3 regions of the Bacillus sp. ISL-47 genome follow, and region 2 is predicted to be linked to each of the others. Evidence: riboswitches for the same ligand, from Rfam matches in the RefSeq annotation. Region 2 holds a riboswitch; each other region holds the start of a gene.
The links. Region 2 has a riboswitch for thiamine pyrophosphate ahead of thiC (phosphomethylpyrimidine synthase ThiC). Riboswitches for the same ligand answer to the same signal wherever they lie in the genome.
Positions count from the first base shown of each region.

Region 1 (4,035 bases), on a different contig from region 2:
GTCGGTTCATCAAGGATCAGGATCTCCGGTTCCAATGACAAAACACATGCCAAAGCCAGCTTCTGCTTTTGCCCTCCTGAGAGGGTGTGAATCCTAGCATGTTTATATGGGAGAAGGTTGACAAGTTCAAGTGCATGATCAATCTTTGGCCCAATATCCTCAGGAGGAATATTCATGTTTTCCAGTCCGAACGCCAGTTCATCCTCGACGGTTACCATACAAAACTGGCTTTCAGGATCCTGAAATACCATTCCAATGCTTCTATTAATCTCACCTGGTCTGAATGCGCTCAGCCATTTTCCCTTAAAAGAGACCAATCCTTCAAGATGGCCATCTACAGCCTCGGGGTACAATTTATTTAGGCAAAGTGCAAGTGTACTTTTTCCGCAGCCGCTGGGCCCGAGAATAAGAACTGCCTCCTCAGGAAAAAGGTTTAAATTCACACCATTAAAAACAGGGTTTTTCTCTTCTTCATGCCTAAAAGTAAGCTGCTTTGTCTTTAGAATAGCCTCGTTAAGCCGTAATTCCATTGTCCGGTTTTCCCCTTTTCCGTTCCTTGCCGATCGGGAAGCTGCTCAATGCACCTGTTTTTGCCAGACTTTCACTCAGCCATTTTCCGAGTAAACCTGCCAGTAAAGCGCCGCTTGCTAGCCGGACGAAAAACATGGCTGTCACATAACCTGGTGAAAGTGCAGCATAGCCTGAAATAAAATAACCCCATATAAAGCTTGTGACAGATGAGCCCATACCTGCCGCGATTAAAATCCAAGTGCGGTAATTACTCCATTTTGCAGCCGCAAAAACAGCTTCTGCGCCAATTCCTTGTATCATGCCCGAAATGATAAGGCGTGGACCGACGGCATTGCCAATCATGACCTCGACCGTTGCGGCAATGGTTTCCGATAAAAAGGCAGCCCCGGGCTTTCTGATAATATAGGCAGCAATAATCGAAACGATAAACCAGATTCCAAAGATAATATCATAGCCAATCAAGCCGAACATCCCAAAAAGTACGTTCCCGAATTGAAGAAAAACGAGATAAACCACCGCAAACACAACAGCCAAAACAGAAAGGACGATCACTTCACGAAGCTTCCATTTTTCAAGCATATGATTCAGCCCCCTTATTGGAAGGGCTGTTCGCAGACATATTAACTGTCATAACAATATGGGTGGAATCACTTTTTTTACATCCCTCGAATGCATCTTCAAGCGTTTTAAAAACAGCATGTGCATCTCCATCAAGTCTTGAAGCATAATGGACACCTTTTGAAAAAGTGCCCTGTGATTTTGCCAGCTCCACCTGGTCCATTATGACATCCATATATGTAGGGATTCCCATTGGATAAAGGGCAAATTGGGCGGCAACTTTCTGAAGGATACTTGAAGACTTTTCCTTATTTGCTCTCTCTTCATTTTCAGCTAGGTAGGCATCGCCTGCCGTATCTCCAGGACAGCCGTTTGAAAAAGTGCCATTGAAAACAACATGGTCGCCATGCTTGGCTGCTTCCAGGTAAATGGCTTTTACAACATCAAAGACATGAATGGAACGGCCGCGCACACATGTGCTGACATCATCAGTTTCCATCCATACCTTGCTTGTGTCCACTTCATTCAGTGCCGATAAAATAATATCCACAAACCGGTCAGACATAGGATAAATAGAAAATCTGCACCCTGTAATCTCGCTTGTTCCACATAAGAAATTTTCTTGCATACTGTCATTCCTCCTAATTTTTTATAAAAATAGGCTCTGTTAATCTTGCCTGTTGATTTCCGCTCCACGCACTCAGCGAACCGCAGGCGGTCCGGAAGCCTCCTCGGCGTCTAGCGCTTGTGTGATCTCCCTATGACTCACTTCACCCGCAACAATCAACAAGGGGCTGAAATCAACATTTAGCTTTATCACAGCCTAAAAATAAAAAACTGCATTTCCATGAGGAAATGCAGTTGAATGTTATCAATACATAAAAAATGATAGCCGTTCACCTGCACTTCCCCACGCTGGTATTATCCAGATCGGGTCATAAGGGTCAGAACGGAATGTTCTTCTCAGCCAAAAGCTCCCCTAGTGCAAACTTGATATGCAGTTTTTATTTGACTCCATCTTAATACGCGAACATTGAATTGTAAATGGATAATTTATAATTCTTTGAATTAAACAGTCTCTCAAATTGAAGTAGTCATTGCCAATTCCTACAAGCTAAAGAAAAATGTTTGCATTGTCCATGTCATGTTCTAATCAATTGCATTTCTTCATAAAAGTGTAATAGGACAATTTTACACCGAGAATAGGGGGCAAAGTAGATGATATACCGAATGCTTGCTTTAAATATTGATGGAACACTTCTCCAATCAAATGGAAGACTTCATAAATCCACTAAAGAAGCGATTGAATATGTACAGCAAAAAGGAATTTATGTAACGCTTGTAACGTCAAGGAGCTTTCCTTCTGCAAAGAAAGTGGCGAAAGCGCTGAAACTTAATTCTTTGCTGGTCACACACAGAGGGGCTTATATTGCCGCTTCTCCGGAAAAACCAATTTTTGTAAAACGTATACAGGAAGATGAAACGTTTGAAATAGTGCGCCTGCTTGAAGGCTTCACATGTCAAATCAGGCTGGTGCACGAAAAATATTCCCTGGCAAACAAAACAAAACTAAATTCCAATATGCTTGCTAAAACAGTATTTACTACAGGAGATCCCATCTTTTACTCACAGCAATTTGTAGATTCATTGAGCGATACCATTTTGGATGAACCTGTCACACCTCCAAAAATCGAAGTCTACTTTGAAGATAAAGAGGACCTGCAAGATGCTCATGATTCTATTAAAGGCATGTTTCAAAACATCGACATCATAAAACTGAATGACCTTCGCATGGATATTGTTCCCGCAGGAGTATCCAAGGTGAACGGATTGCTTTATTTGGGAGAACATCTGGGAATCTCAAGAAACCAAATGGTCGTTATTGGCGACTCTATAGATGATCTGGAAATGATCGAAGCAGCCGGCCTCGGTGTGGCAATGGGCAATGCCCCGGCGGAAGTGAAAAAAGCTGCAGACTGGCTAACCCGATCCAATAACCAAAACGGAGTCAGCTATATGGTCAAAGAGCACTTCCGCAAACAGCAACCGATCGAATTCCTGAGGAAAATGAATCTATTAAAATAAAGCAAACAAAAGAGAGTGCGATTATGATAATCGGCTCTTTTTTGATGAAAATAAAATTGAGAAATTGACGCAAAAGCAAGAGCAATAAGGACGCAATGCAGGCTGGAGCGGGGAGATGATGCAAAAAGGAGAGAAAGACGCAAAGAGTCGTGAAAATAACGGAAAAAAGTGCCAGGAGGACGCAAGCCCATTTGGGCACGAAGCATAAAAGTAGCGGCACGACGCAAAAGCAGGATTCCGGCTTAACATATATCAATGCCACAAAATATAGCCATTAAGCAATTTACCAATCTAGTAGGAATCTTTTACCCTATATTGACCTCCTTTACCCGTTTCTGTACACTTAAAGAAGTTTGTCAGCAACAAAGAAAATCGACTTTTTAGCTGCCGTTAGCTAACAGAATGATGGCAGTTTTCATTATATTCTTTTTAAAAAGGTGATCGCTTTGAAAATTTCAATATTAGGTATACAGGATGAACGGTTTCATCGGCCGCTTCGGCTGATTGGAAATCTATTTTTCGAGGAGTGCGAAGTGGTTTTAGGAGAAGCTTTAGAAGCTGATTTAACGATTGGTTTTCGCCTGGAACAAGGTGCCAGCTTTAAGGCACGAGCAGAACTGACCGACAAAGAAGGCCAAAAAAGGCTGGCTGTTTTTGAAAAAGCATTCGTACCTGCTAAAACGGAGAAAGAGAATTTCAAACAAGTGAAAAATGCTGTTTCTCATGTATATTTGACAGTTCTGCAGAACTGGACAGGCATTACGCAAAAGTGGGGGATTTTAACTGGGGTTCGCCCTACGAAACTTCTTCATCGCGCAATGCAAAACAAGACGCCACAGCATGAAGTCCATCAGCAGCTGA
Region 1 covers NZ_JAGGQS010000035.1:4,116-8,150, forward strand. The annotation lists gene J7I93_RS12010 (ABC transporter ATP-binding protein) at 1-530, opposite strand, end outside; gene J7I93_RS12015 (ECF transporter S component) at 514-1,110, opposite strand; gene J7I93_RS12020 (YkoF family thiamine/hydroxymethylpyrimidine-binding protein) at 1,103-1,717, opposite strand; TPP riboswitch at 1,980-2,080, opposite strand; gene J7I93_RS12025 (Cof-type HAD-IIB family hydrolase) at 2,308-3,174, shown strand; gene J7I93_RS12030 (coproporphyrinogen III oxidase) at 3,621-4,035, shown strand, end outside.
Region 1: it holds a riboswitch for thiamine pyrophosphate, as region 2 does, so the genes downstream of both, J7I93_RS12020 (YkoF family thiamine/hydroxymethylpyrimidine-binding protein) here and thiC (phosphomethylpyrimidine synthase ThiC) in region 2, are expected to answer to the same signal.

Region 2 (4,035 bases):
GTTGGTAATATAGTCAAGTGCTATATAGGGGGCAAGAGTATGGAAGAGGAAAAGTATAAGAATTTAAAACTGGGAGAACGGGCTGCCATCATTAGTATTGCTGCTTACATATGCCTTTCTGTCCTAAAGCTAGTAATTGGTTATATGAGTGGCTCTGCTGCATTGAAAGCAGATGGCCTTAACAATACAACCGATATCATAGCATCTGTTGCTGTCCTCATCGGCTTGAGAATATCACAGAGGCCGCCTGATAAAAATCACGGGTATGGCCACTGGAAAAGTGAAACAATAGCATCGATGGTTGCCTCCTTTATCATGGCAGCGGTGGGGCTGCAAGTGCTGATGAATGCTGTCTCCTCCATGTTTGAAGGGGTGCAGGAGTCTCCTGACATCATGGCCGCTTATACCGGCGTATTTTCCGGCCTGGCCATGTACTTTGTTTATCGTTACAACAAAAAATTAGCCCTTAAAATTAACAGCAAAGCTGTAATGGCAGCGGCAAAGGATAATATCTCTGATGCTTGGGTAAGTTTTGGGGCCGCCATTGGGATATTTGGATCACAACTGAATATGCCCTGGCTTGATCCCGTGACGGCCATTATTGTCGGGCTTTTAATATGCAAAACAGCCTGGGATATCTTTAGGCAGGCTTCGCATGATCTTTCAGATGGCTTTGATGAAAATAAAATCAAACACTATCATGAGGTCATTGTAAAAATAGATGGGGTTAAAGGGATCAAAGATATTAAAGGCAGAAGCTACGGAAACAATGAAGTCATAGATGTGGTCATTCTTGTTAATTCCGCGCTGGATATTAAGGAAGCCCATGATATTGCGACACATGTGGAGAGAGTGATGAAGAATGATTATGGGGTGTATGATGTTCATGTTCATGTGGAGCCGAATTAGGGAAAGCAAGAAATAAAATGCCTGTTGCCGGTTTGGACAGGCTTCCCTTGTGATAGACAAAAGGATTTACACTAGTATAAAGGCCCTGGATAACGGGATTTGCGACTGCTCCTGCTGGAACGGGAAAGCATGGAATTTTTGTGTATATTGGAGGAGTTTTAAAAAAAACCTTTTATTTATTTCCTGCTTTATGTATACTGAAGTTGAATTTTAATAGCAATAACTAGGGGTGCCCAATAGTTTGGGCTGAGAAAGAAACACGTTAAGTTTCTTGACTCTTTGGACCTGATCTGGATCATACCAGCGTGGGGAAGTTAGTGAGTGCAAAGTTTTTTTGTACAAAACATCTACGGTTAAGCCGGTCCATATTCATGTGGACCGGCTTTTTTACATATCTGGCACTTCCTTGGCTCTAGATCTCGTCCTTACATTTTTATAAGGGAGAGATTCGAATGACTGCAAGTTCATTAAATCAAGAACATATTTCCATTATGTCGGGCTTTACAGGCAGCAAAAAAATCTATGTGGGAGGATCCAGACCTGATATGAAGGTTCCTATGCGTGAGATTGAACTAAGTCCCACGAGCGGAACTTTTGGAGAAGAAATCAATCATCCGGTTCGCGTATATGATACGAGCGGCCCTTATACGGATCCTAAATATTTGGCAGATCTTAAAAAAGGGCTTCCTGCCCTGCGAAATGGTTGGATTCATGAGCGCGGGGATGTTGAAGAGTATGATGGGCGGAAAATTAAGCCTGAGGATAATGGGTATCAAAAAGAGAACGATCCGCGTGCCAATCATAAAGTTTTTACAGGATTAGCCCGCAAGCCATTGCGTGCGAAAAAAGGAGAAAATGTCACCCAGCTTCACTATGCCAAAAACGGAATCATCACTCCTGAGATGGAGTTTATAGCCATTAGAGAAAACATGGACCCGGAATTTGTCCGTTCTGAAGTAGCCAGGGGCCGGGCAATCATTCCTGCTAATATCAATCACCCAGAAACAGAGCCAATGATTATAGGGAGAAATTTCCACGTTAAAATTAATGCGAACATTGGAAACTCTGCCGTTTCATCCTCTATTGAAGAAGAGGTAGAAAAAATGACCTGGGCTACACGCTGGGGAGCAGATACGATCATGGATCTATCCACAGGTAAAAATATTCATACCACACGTGAATGGATAATCAGAAACTCTGCAGTCCCAGTCGGCACCGTTCCAATCTATCAAGCCCTCGAAAAGGTTAACGGCATCGCCGAGGATCTTACGTGGGAGGTTTATCGTGACACCTTAATTGAACAAGCGGAGCAAGGGGTTGACTACTTTACCATTCATGCAGGTGTTCTTCTTCGGTATGTTCCGTTAACAGCAAAACGGTTAACCGGAATTGTATCGAGGGGCGGATCCATTATGGCCCAGTGGTGTTTGCATCATCATAAAGAAAACTTTTTATATACTCATTTTGAAGAAATCTGCGAAATTATGAAATCCTATGATGTGGCCTTCTCCCTGGGGGATGGATTGCGGCCGGGATCGATTGCAGATGCCAACGACGAGGCTCAATTTGCAGAGCTCGAGACACTTGGGGAACTGACCCAAATTGCCTGGGAACACGATGTGCAGGTTATGGTAGAGGGACCAGGCCATGTTCCCATGCACTTAATTAAAGAGAATATGGATAAACAATTGGAAATCTGCAAGGAAGCGCCATTCTACACACTCGGCCCCCTTACGACTGATATCGCTCCCGGATATGATCATATTACCTCTGCAATCGGGGCTGCCATGATAGGCTGGTTTGGAACCGCAATGCTTTGCTATGTTACCCCTAAAGAACATTTGGGTTTGCCAAATCGGGATGATGTCCGCGAGGGTGTCATTACTTATAAAATAGCTGCACATGCCGCGGATTTGGCAAAGGGCCACCCAGGCGCACAAAAAAGAGATGATGCCCTGTCAAAAGCCCGGTTTGAATTCCGATGGAGGGATCAATTCAATCTATCACTGGATCCTGAACGTGCTTTGGAATACCATGATGAGACGTTGCCGGCTGAAGGGGCAAAAACAGCACACTTTTGTTCCATGTGCGGGCCCAAATTTTGCAGCATGAGAATTTCTCAGGATATTCGCAATTATGCTAAGGAGCAAAGGCTTGGCACGGAGGAAGCGATAAAGAAAGGCTTGGAAGAAAAAGCGGATGAATTCCAGCAAGCCGGGGGTCGTATTTATCAGTAGTCTTATTATAGTTTAATAGAAATTATGTCCGCTGGGGTGCTGCTTCAAGGGTGAGATTAAAGCAAAAGCTTTTAGACCCTTAGAACCTGATCGGGATAATTCAAGCGTAGGGAAGTGGAGTATCGGGAAATTTATAGCCCCATACAGCCGCTTCCTATTTGGAGGCGGTTTTAAGTTTTATAATCTGGCTCTGTTAAAGTCCATTTTTAATATTAGCACGTGTTGATTGGAACGGAAGGCGCGAGACTCCTGCGGGAGTGCGGATCAAAGGGAGACCCCACAGGCGCAAAGCGCCGAGGAGGCTCCCGGACCGCCCGCGGAAAGCGAGTGCCTGTAGTGGAAATCAACACCAAAGGTTAACAGAGCCTAAAATTTAATAAAGGTAGGGAGTTGGCCATGAGGAAACAGCTTCATGTTATATCGGATGGAAAGCTATCTCTAGAGGCTTTTGCTGAAATAGCAAGTGACCTGGAACCCTTTACCGATAGATTCCACTTGCGGGAAAAACATCGAACTTCAAGGGAGCTATTTACAGGAGTAAAGCTGCTTCTTAAAGAGGGAATCCCTATTCATAAAATCGTTATAAATGATCGGGTGGATGTTGCCTGGGCGTTTAAAACGGGTGTGCAGCTTGCTTTTCACAGTCTGCCAGTCCACGTTGTAAGAAGGCATTTTCCTGATATGCCAATCGGCTGTTCCGTACATTCTCTTGAAGAAGCCGAAGAGGCAACAAAACAAGGAGCAGATTATGTTCTGTTTGGCCACATTTTTGAAACAGATTCTAAGAAGGGAGTTCCGCCAAGAGGAATTGGGGCATTGGAGGCTGTTAAAAGGAGAAATGATATCCCAGTATTGGCTATTGGCGGCATTAAACATGAGAACGTTCCTG
Region 2 covers NZ_JAGGQS010000046.1:46,578-50,612, reverse strand. The annotation lists gene J7I93_RS16030 (cation diffusion facilitator family transporter) at 40-909, shown strand; TPP riboswitch at 1,125-1,238, shown strand; gene thiC (phosphomethylpyrimidine synthase ThiC) at 1,362-3,146, shown strand; gene tenI (thiazole tautomerase TenI) at 3,543-4,035, shown strand, end outside.

Region 3 (4,035 bases), on a different contig from region 2:
CCCATCCGGCAACCGCTTCCTGAAAAATTTCAGTCGGCGGCGGCAGCAGCCATGCAGGGACTTCAGCCAGCATGATTGCCAGCTCCCACAGAATGAATAAAAGGAGGAGAACCGCAGCCGGTCTCCATCCTTTCATTAAAACATTTTTCATGGACGGTATTTCTCCGTTAAATCATTCATTTCAATTCCAGTTGGCTGATATAGGATCTTCACCTGTGAAATAACATTGCTGCTTCCTTTTTCAATCATTTTGGTATTCATTTCTGCGACGATTTTCAATAAATGTTCCAGATCGCCCTCCATTGTTGTTTCCAGGGGGTGAACCTCATATTTAACCCCGGATTCCTGTATTACGCTGATGGCTTCGTCAACATATGGTATAACATTTTCCCCATTTTTTGTTTTCGGTATGATTTGAATGCTTACAAGTGCGTTTGCCATTTCATTAACTCTCCTTATTCCGGCAGGAAGTCATTTGTGAAAGCTTTGCCGGCATCTAATTCTTTATCTAAAAGGCCATTTTCATGCATCCACTTTGCATAGTTTTCCCAAACCTCAAGCTTTTGTTCACCCCATCTGGCTGCATCGTCCTGATAACGGGGAGAAAGCCATTCCTGGCTCCTTTTAACCAGTTCGCTATCAAGGTCTGGAGCGTTCTCGAGAAGAATATCAGCTGCTTCATCAGGGTTCTCAATAGCATATTCATAGCCTTTGGATGCCGCTTTGACAAATGCTTTTACGGTATCCGGATTAGTTTGTATCATTTTCTCATTGGTAGCCAATACAGGTGTGTAATAGTCCAGTTTTTCCGAGTAGTCAGTCAGGTAGACCATATTAATCTTTTCCCCTCGCAGCTCGGCTTCTACACCTGTCCAGCCATAATAAATCCATGCAAAATCTATATCTCTCTTAACAGCCGTAAAAAAATCAGCGTCCCCCATGTTGACAATCGAAACTTTCTCAACATCTGCATTCTCTGTTTTCATCAATGACTCGATTACTGATTTTTCAACCGGCGCTCCCCAGCCACCATAAGTTTTCCCTTCAAAATCCTTTGGTGTTTTAATATTTTTATCTGCTGGGGAAGCAAAGCCGGATGTATTATGCTGAATAACAGCAGCGACCGATACGAGCGGAACACCCTGTACCCGGGCTTCCGTGATGCTTTCCTGATAGCTGACACCGAAATCCGCCTTACCCGATGCCGTCAGCTGGTCTGCACCAGCTTCTCCAGGCATAATGATTTCCACGTCAAGTCCTTCCTCTTCAAAATAGCCTTTGTCCTTAGCTGCGTATAAGCCTGTATGATTGGTATTTGGTGTCCAGTCCAGAACAACTGTGACTTTCTTCAATTCTTCTTTGGCCTTTTCTTCGTTTCCCGGCTGTGTTTCTTGCCCATTCCCGGCACAGCCAGCGAGCATTAGGACAGAACAAACAGCTGCCATCCATCTTTTCATCATTAACCCTCCTGTTTGTTTTATGTAGTCTTTTTCCGGAAAGATAATTATAGCTTGCCCTGAAAAAATAAAAACGCCCCGGCATAGATACCAGAGCGCATATAACAAACATTTTTATGTTTAAGAATATGTTCCCTACGCTGGTATGAGCCAGATCAGGTTCAAAGGGTCAACATCTTATGATGAAGTCTCAACCGGCTAAACCAGTTCCCCTACAATTCTTGCTATTCAATTTTAGACAAACAATCTGCAAAAATAAATACCTTCATGAGGCGTTCTATTTTAAAGCTTCTATGACTTTCCTTCACCATTATAACAAAAGGAATAAAAATGGACAGCAAAAAGTTTATAGTTCGTCGGCAAACTTTCGTTTTGGCCGATCCCTCCCCTTATTTGGCCGATAAAATGGCGGTTTTGGCCGTTAAAAAACAGAGATTGGCCGTTTAAACGGTATTTTGCTAAAATTGGCCGGTAAATCAACCGGTTTGGCCGGTATTTTGCTAAAATTGGCCGGTAAATCAAACAGTTTGGCCGGTATTTTACTAAAATCGGCCGATAAACCCTTTTCTGGAAGCTGCAGCCTCCAAGCCATGGCTGATAAAGCCTGCAGTCCAATATCTAAAAAAGCAGTAAATGAAGCATTGTATGACAGGTCATGATTCCATATCTTTTAACCCTGACGAAACAAGGAAATGACTGCGTACAAAAACGGTTTCGACTGAGGTCGGCAATCACCGTTTCCATAATAAAAACCTCCTGTATGAGGTTTTTATTATCTTCCTTTCCAAACCTTCGCAAAAACAAGTGGTTCTGTATAATCCGGCAGTTTCAAGTTTTTTTATTCCATTTCAATCGCCCGGCTTTCCTTCCAGATTTTAAATTTTTCAAGCTCTCCTGTAATTTGGCTTACAGCAAATCCAAGCACAGCTGCATCATCAATGATCCCCATTCCTGCTAAAAAATCGGGTACAAGGTCCACTGGTGAAACAAAGTACAAGATTGAAGCGATAATAAATAGGATCGATTTTTTTGAAATGTGCCTGTAATCTCCTTTTGACCAGGATTTAACCAAGTCAATCAATAGCTGGAAATTTTCCCATATATCACTTAATGAAGATTTATTCTGATTAGCTTTTGTTGTCGCTTTGCTTAGCAATCCTCTTGTTTTTACAGGATCTTCCGCATATCTCTTGGCTCTAGAAGAGAACCTTTTAAAGCCTTCCCGGTAATCTTTTGTTTCCGTCTCTGGCATTGCAATCACTCCTATATTGATAAATGGCGTAAACACATATAATCTATTATTTACCGCATACATAGGAAGACATAAACATTTTATCCTTTGAAAAAGATGGAAATAGTATTTTAGAGGAATAATATATTTCGGAGATGATAACTATGCTTGAAAAATGGCTGAAGGAATCAAGGTATACCGTTATTTTAACTGGAGCAGGTATGTCCACGGAGAGCGGTTTGCCTGATTTCAGGTCTGCTGATAATGGAATGTGGAAAAAGAAGGATCCTGGGAAAATAGCCAGTACAGAAGCTTTAAATCATAATGTGAATGAGTTTATTGAATTTTACCGGCACAGGGTCACAGGCTTAAAGGAATGTAAGCCTCATAAAGGGCACTATATTCTCGCAAATTGGGAAAAAAGGGGCATTCTCCAAAGCATCATTACCCAGAATGTAGATGGATTCCATAGGCTGGCCGGCAGCTGTAATATGGCTGAGCTTCACGGGAACCTGCAAACACTCCATTGCCAGGTATGCAAAAAAGAATATCCGAGTGAGGAATATCTGCACGACCATTATCATTGTACATGCGGGGGAATGCTTCGCCCTTCAATCGTCCTCTTTGGTGAAATGCTTCCTGAACTGGCATTGGATTTTGCTGCAGATGCATCAGAGAAGGCTGAGCTTTTTATTGTGCTTGGTTCATCCTTGACCGTTACTCCGGCCAACCAGTTCCCGTTAATAGCCAAACAAAACGGTGCAAAGCTCGTAATTGTTAACATGGAGCCTACAGATTTTGATTTTTATGCAGATGAAGTTATTCATAACCGGAAAATTGGAGAGGTGCTAGAAGAAATAGATAGAGTCATCTAAGTCTAAAAAGTAAAACTCCGGCTATGCTTTTTTCATTCTTTCTACTATAATGGACAGTGAACCTTGATTTTGCCTATTGTCTTTTCGAATGTTCCTCATGCGATTCGATATAGAAGGAGTGTATATAATGTTAACAAACATTGGAATTCCAGGTTTAATCCTGATTTTGGTCCTGGCACTTATTATTTTTGGTCCAAAGAAGCTGCCTGAGATAGGGAAAGCTTTTGGAGAAACCTTAAAGGAATTTAAAAAGTCTACTCGTGAATTAACAAATGATGATGACGATGATAAAAAGAAAGAGCAGCTTAAATAAGAATGATAGCCGGCTTCAGACCATTTAGGTCTGGGAGCCGGCTTTTTTGTTGTTTCAAAGCTTTTCTAGGTATATATAAAATGGAAAGTAACGGCAAAGAAAAAATAGTTGACGAAACATGTATATACAAGATAAAATGAAAGCGTAAACAGTTCATGT
Region 3 covers NZ_JAGGQS010000059.1:26,450-30,484, forward strand. The annotation lists gene J7I93_RS19830 (ABC transporter permease) at 1-151, opposite strand, end outside; gene J7I93_RS19835 (thiamine-binding protein) at 148-441, opposite strand; gene J7I93_RS19840 (ABC transporter substrate-binding protein) at 456-1,457, opposite strand; TPP riboswitch at 1,573-1,681, opposite strand; gene J7I93_RS19845 (YkvA family protein) at 2,296-2,709, opposite strand; gene J7I93_RS19850 (NAD-dependent protein deacylase) at 2,853-3,563, shown strand; gene tatA (twin-arginine translocase TatA/TatE family subunit) at 3,691-3,876, shown strand.
Region 3: it holds a riboswitch for thiamine pyrophosphate, as region 2 does, so the genes downstream of both, J7I93_RS19840 (ABC transporter substrate-binding protein) here and thiC (phosphomethylpyrimidine synthase ThiC) in region 2, are expected to answer to the same signal.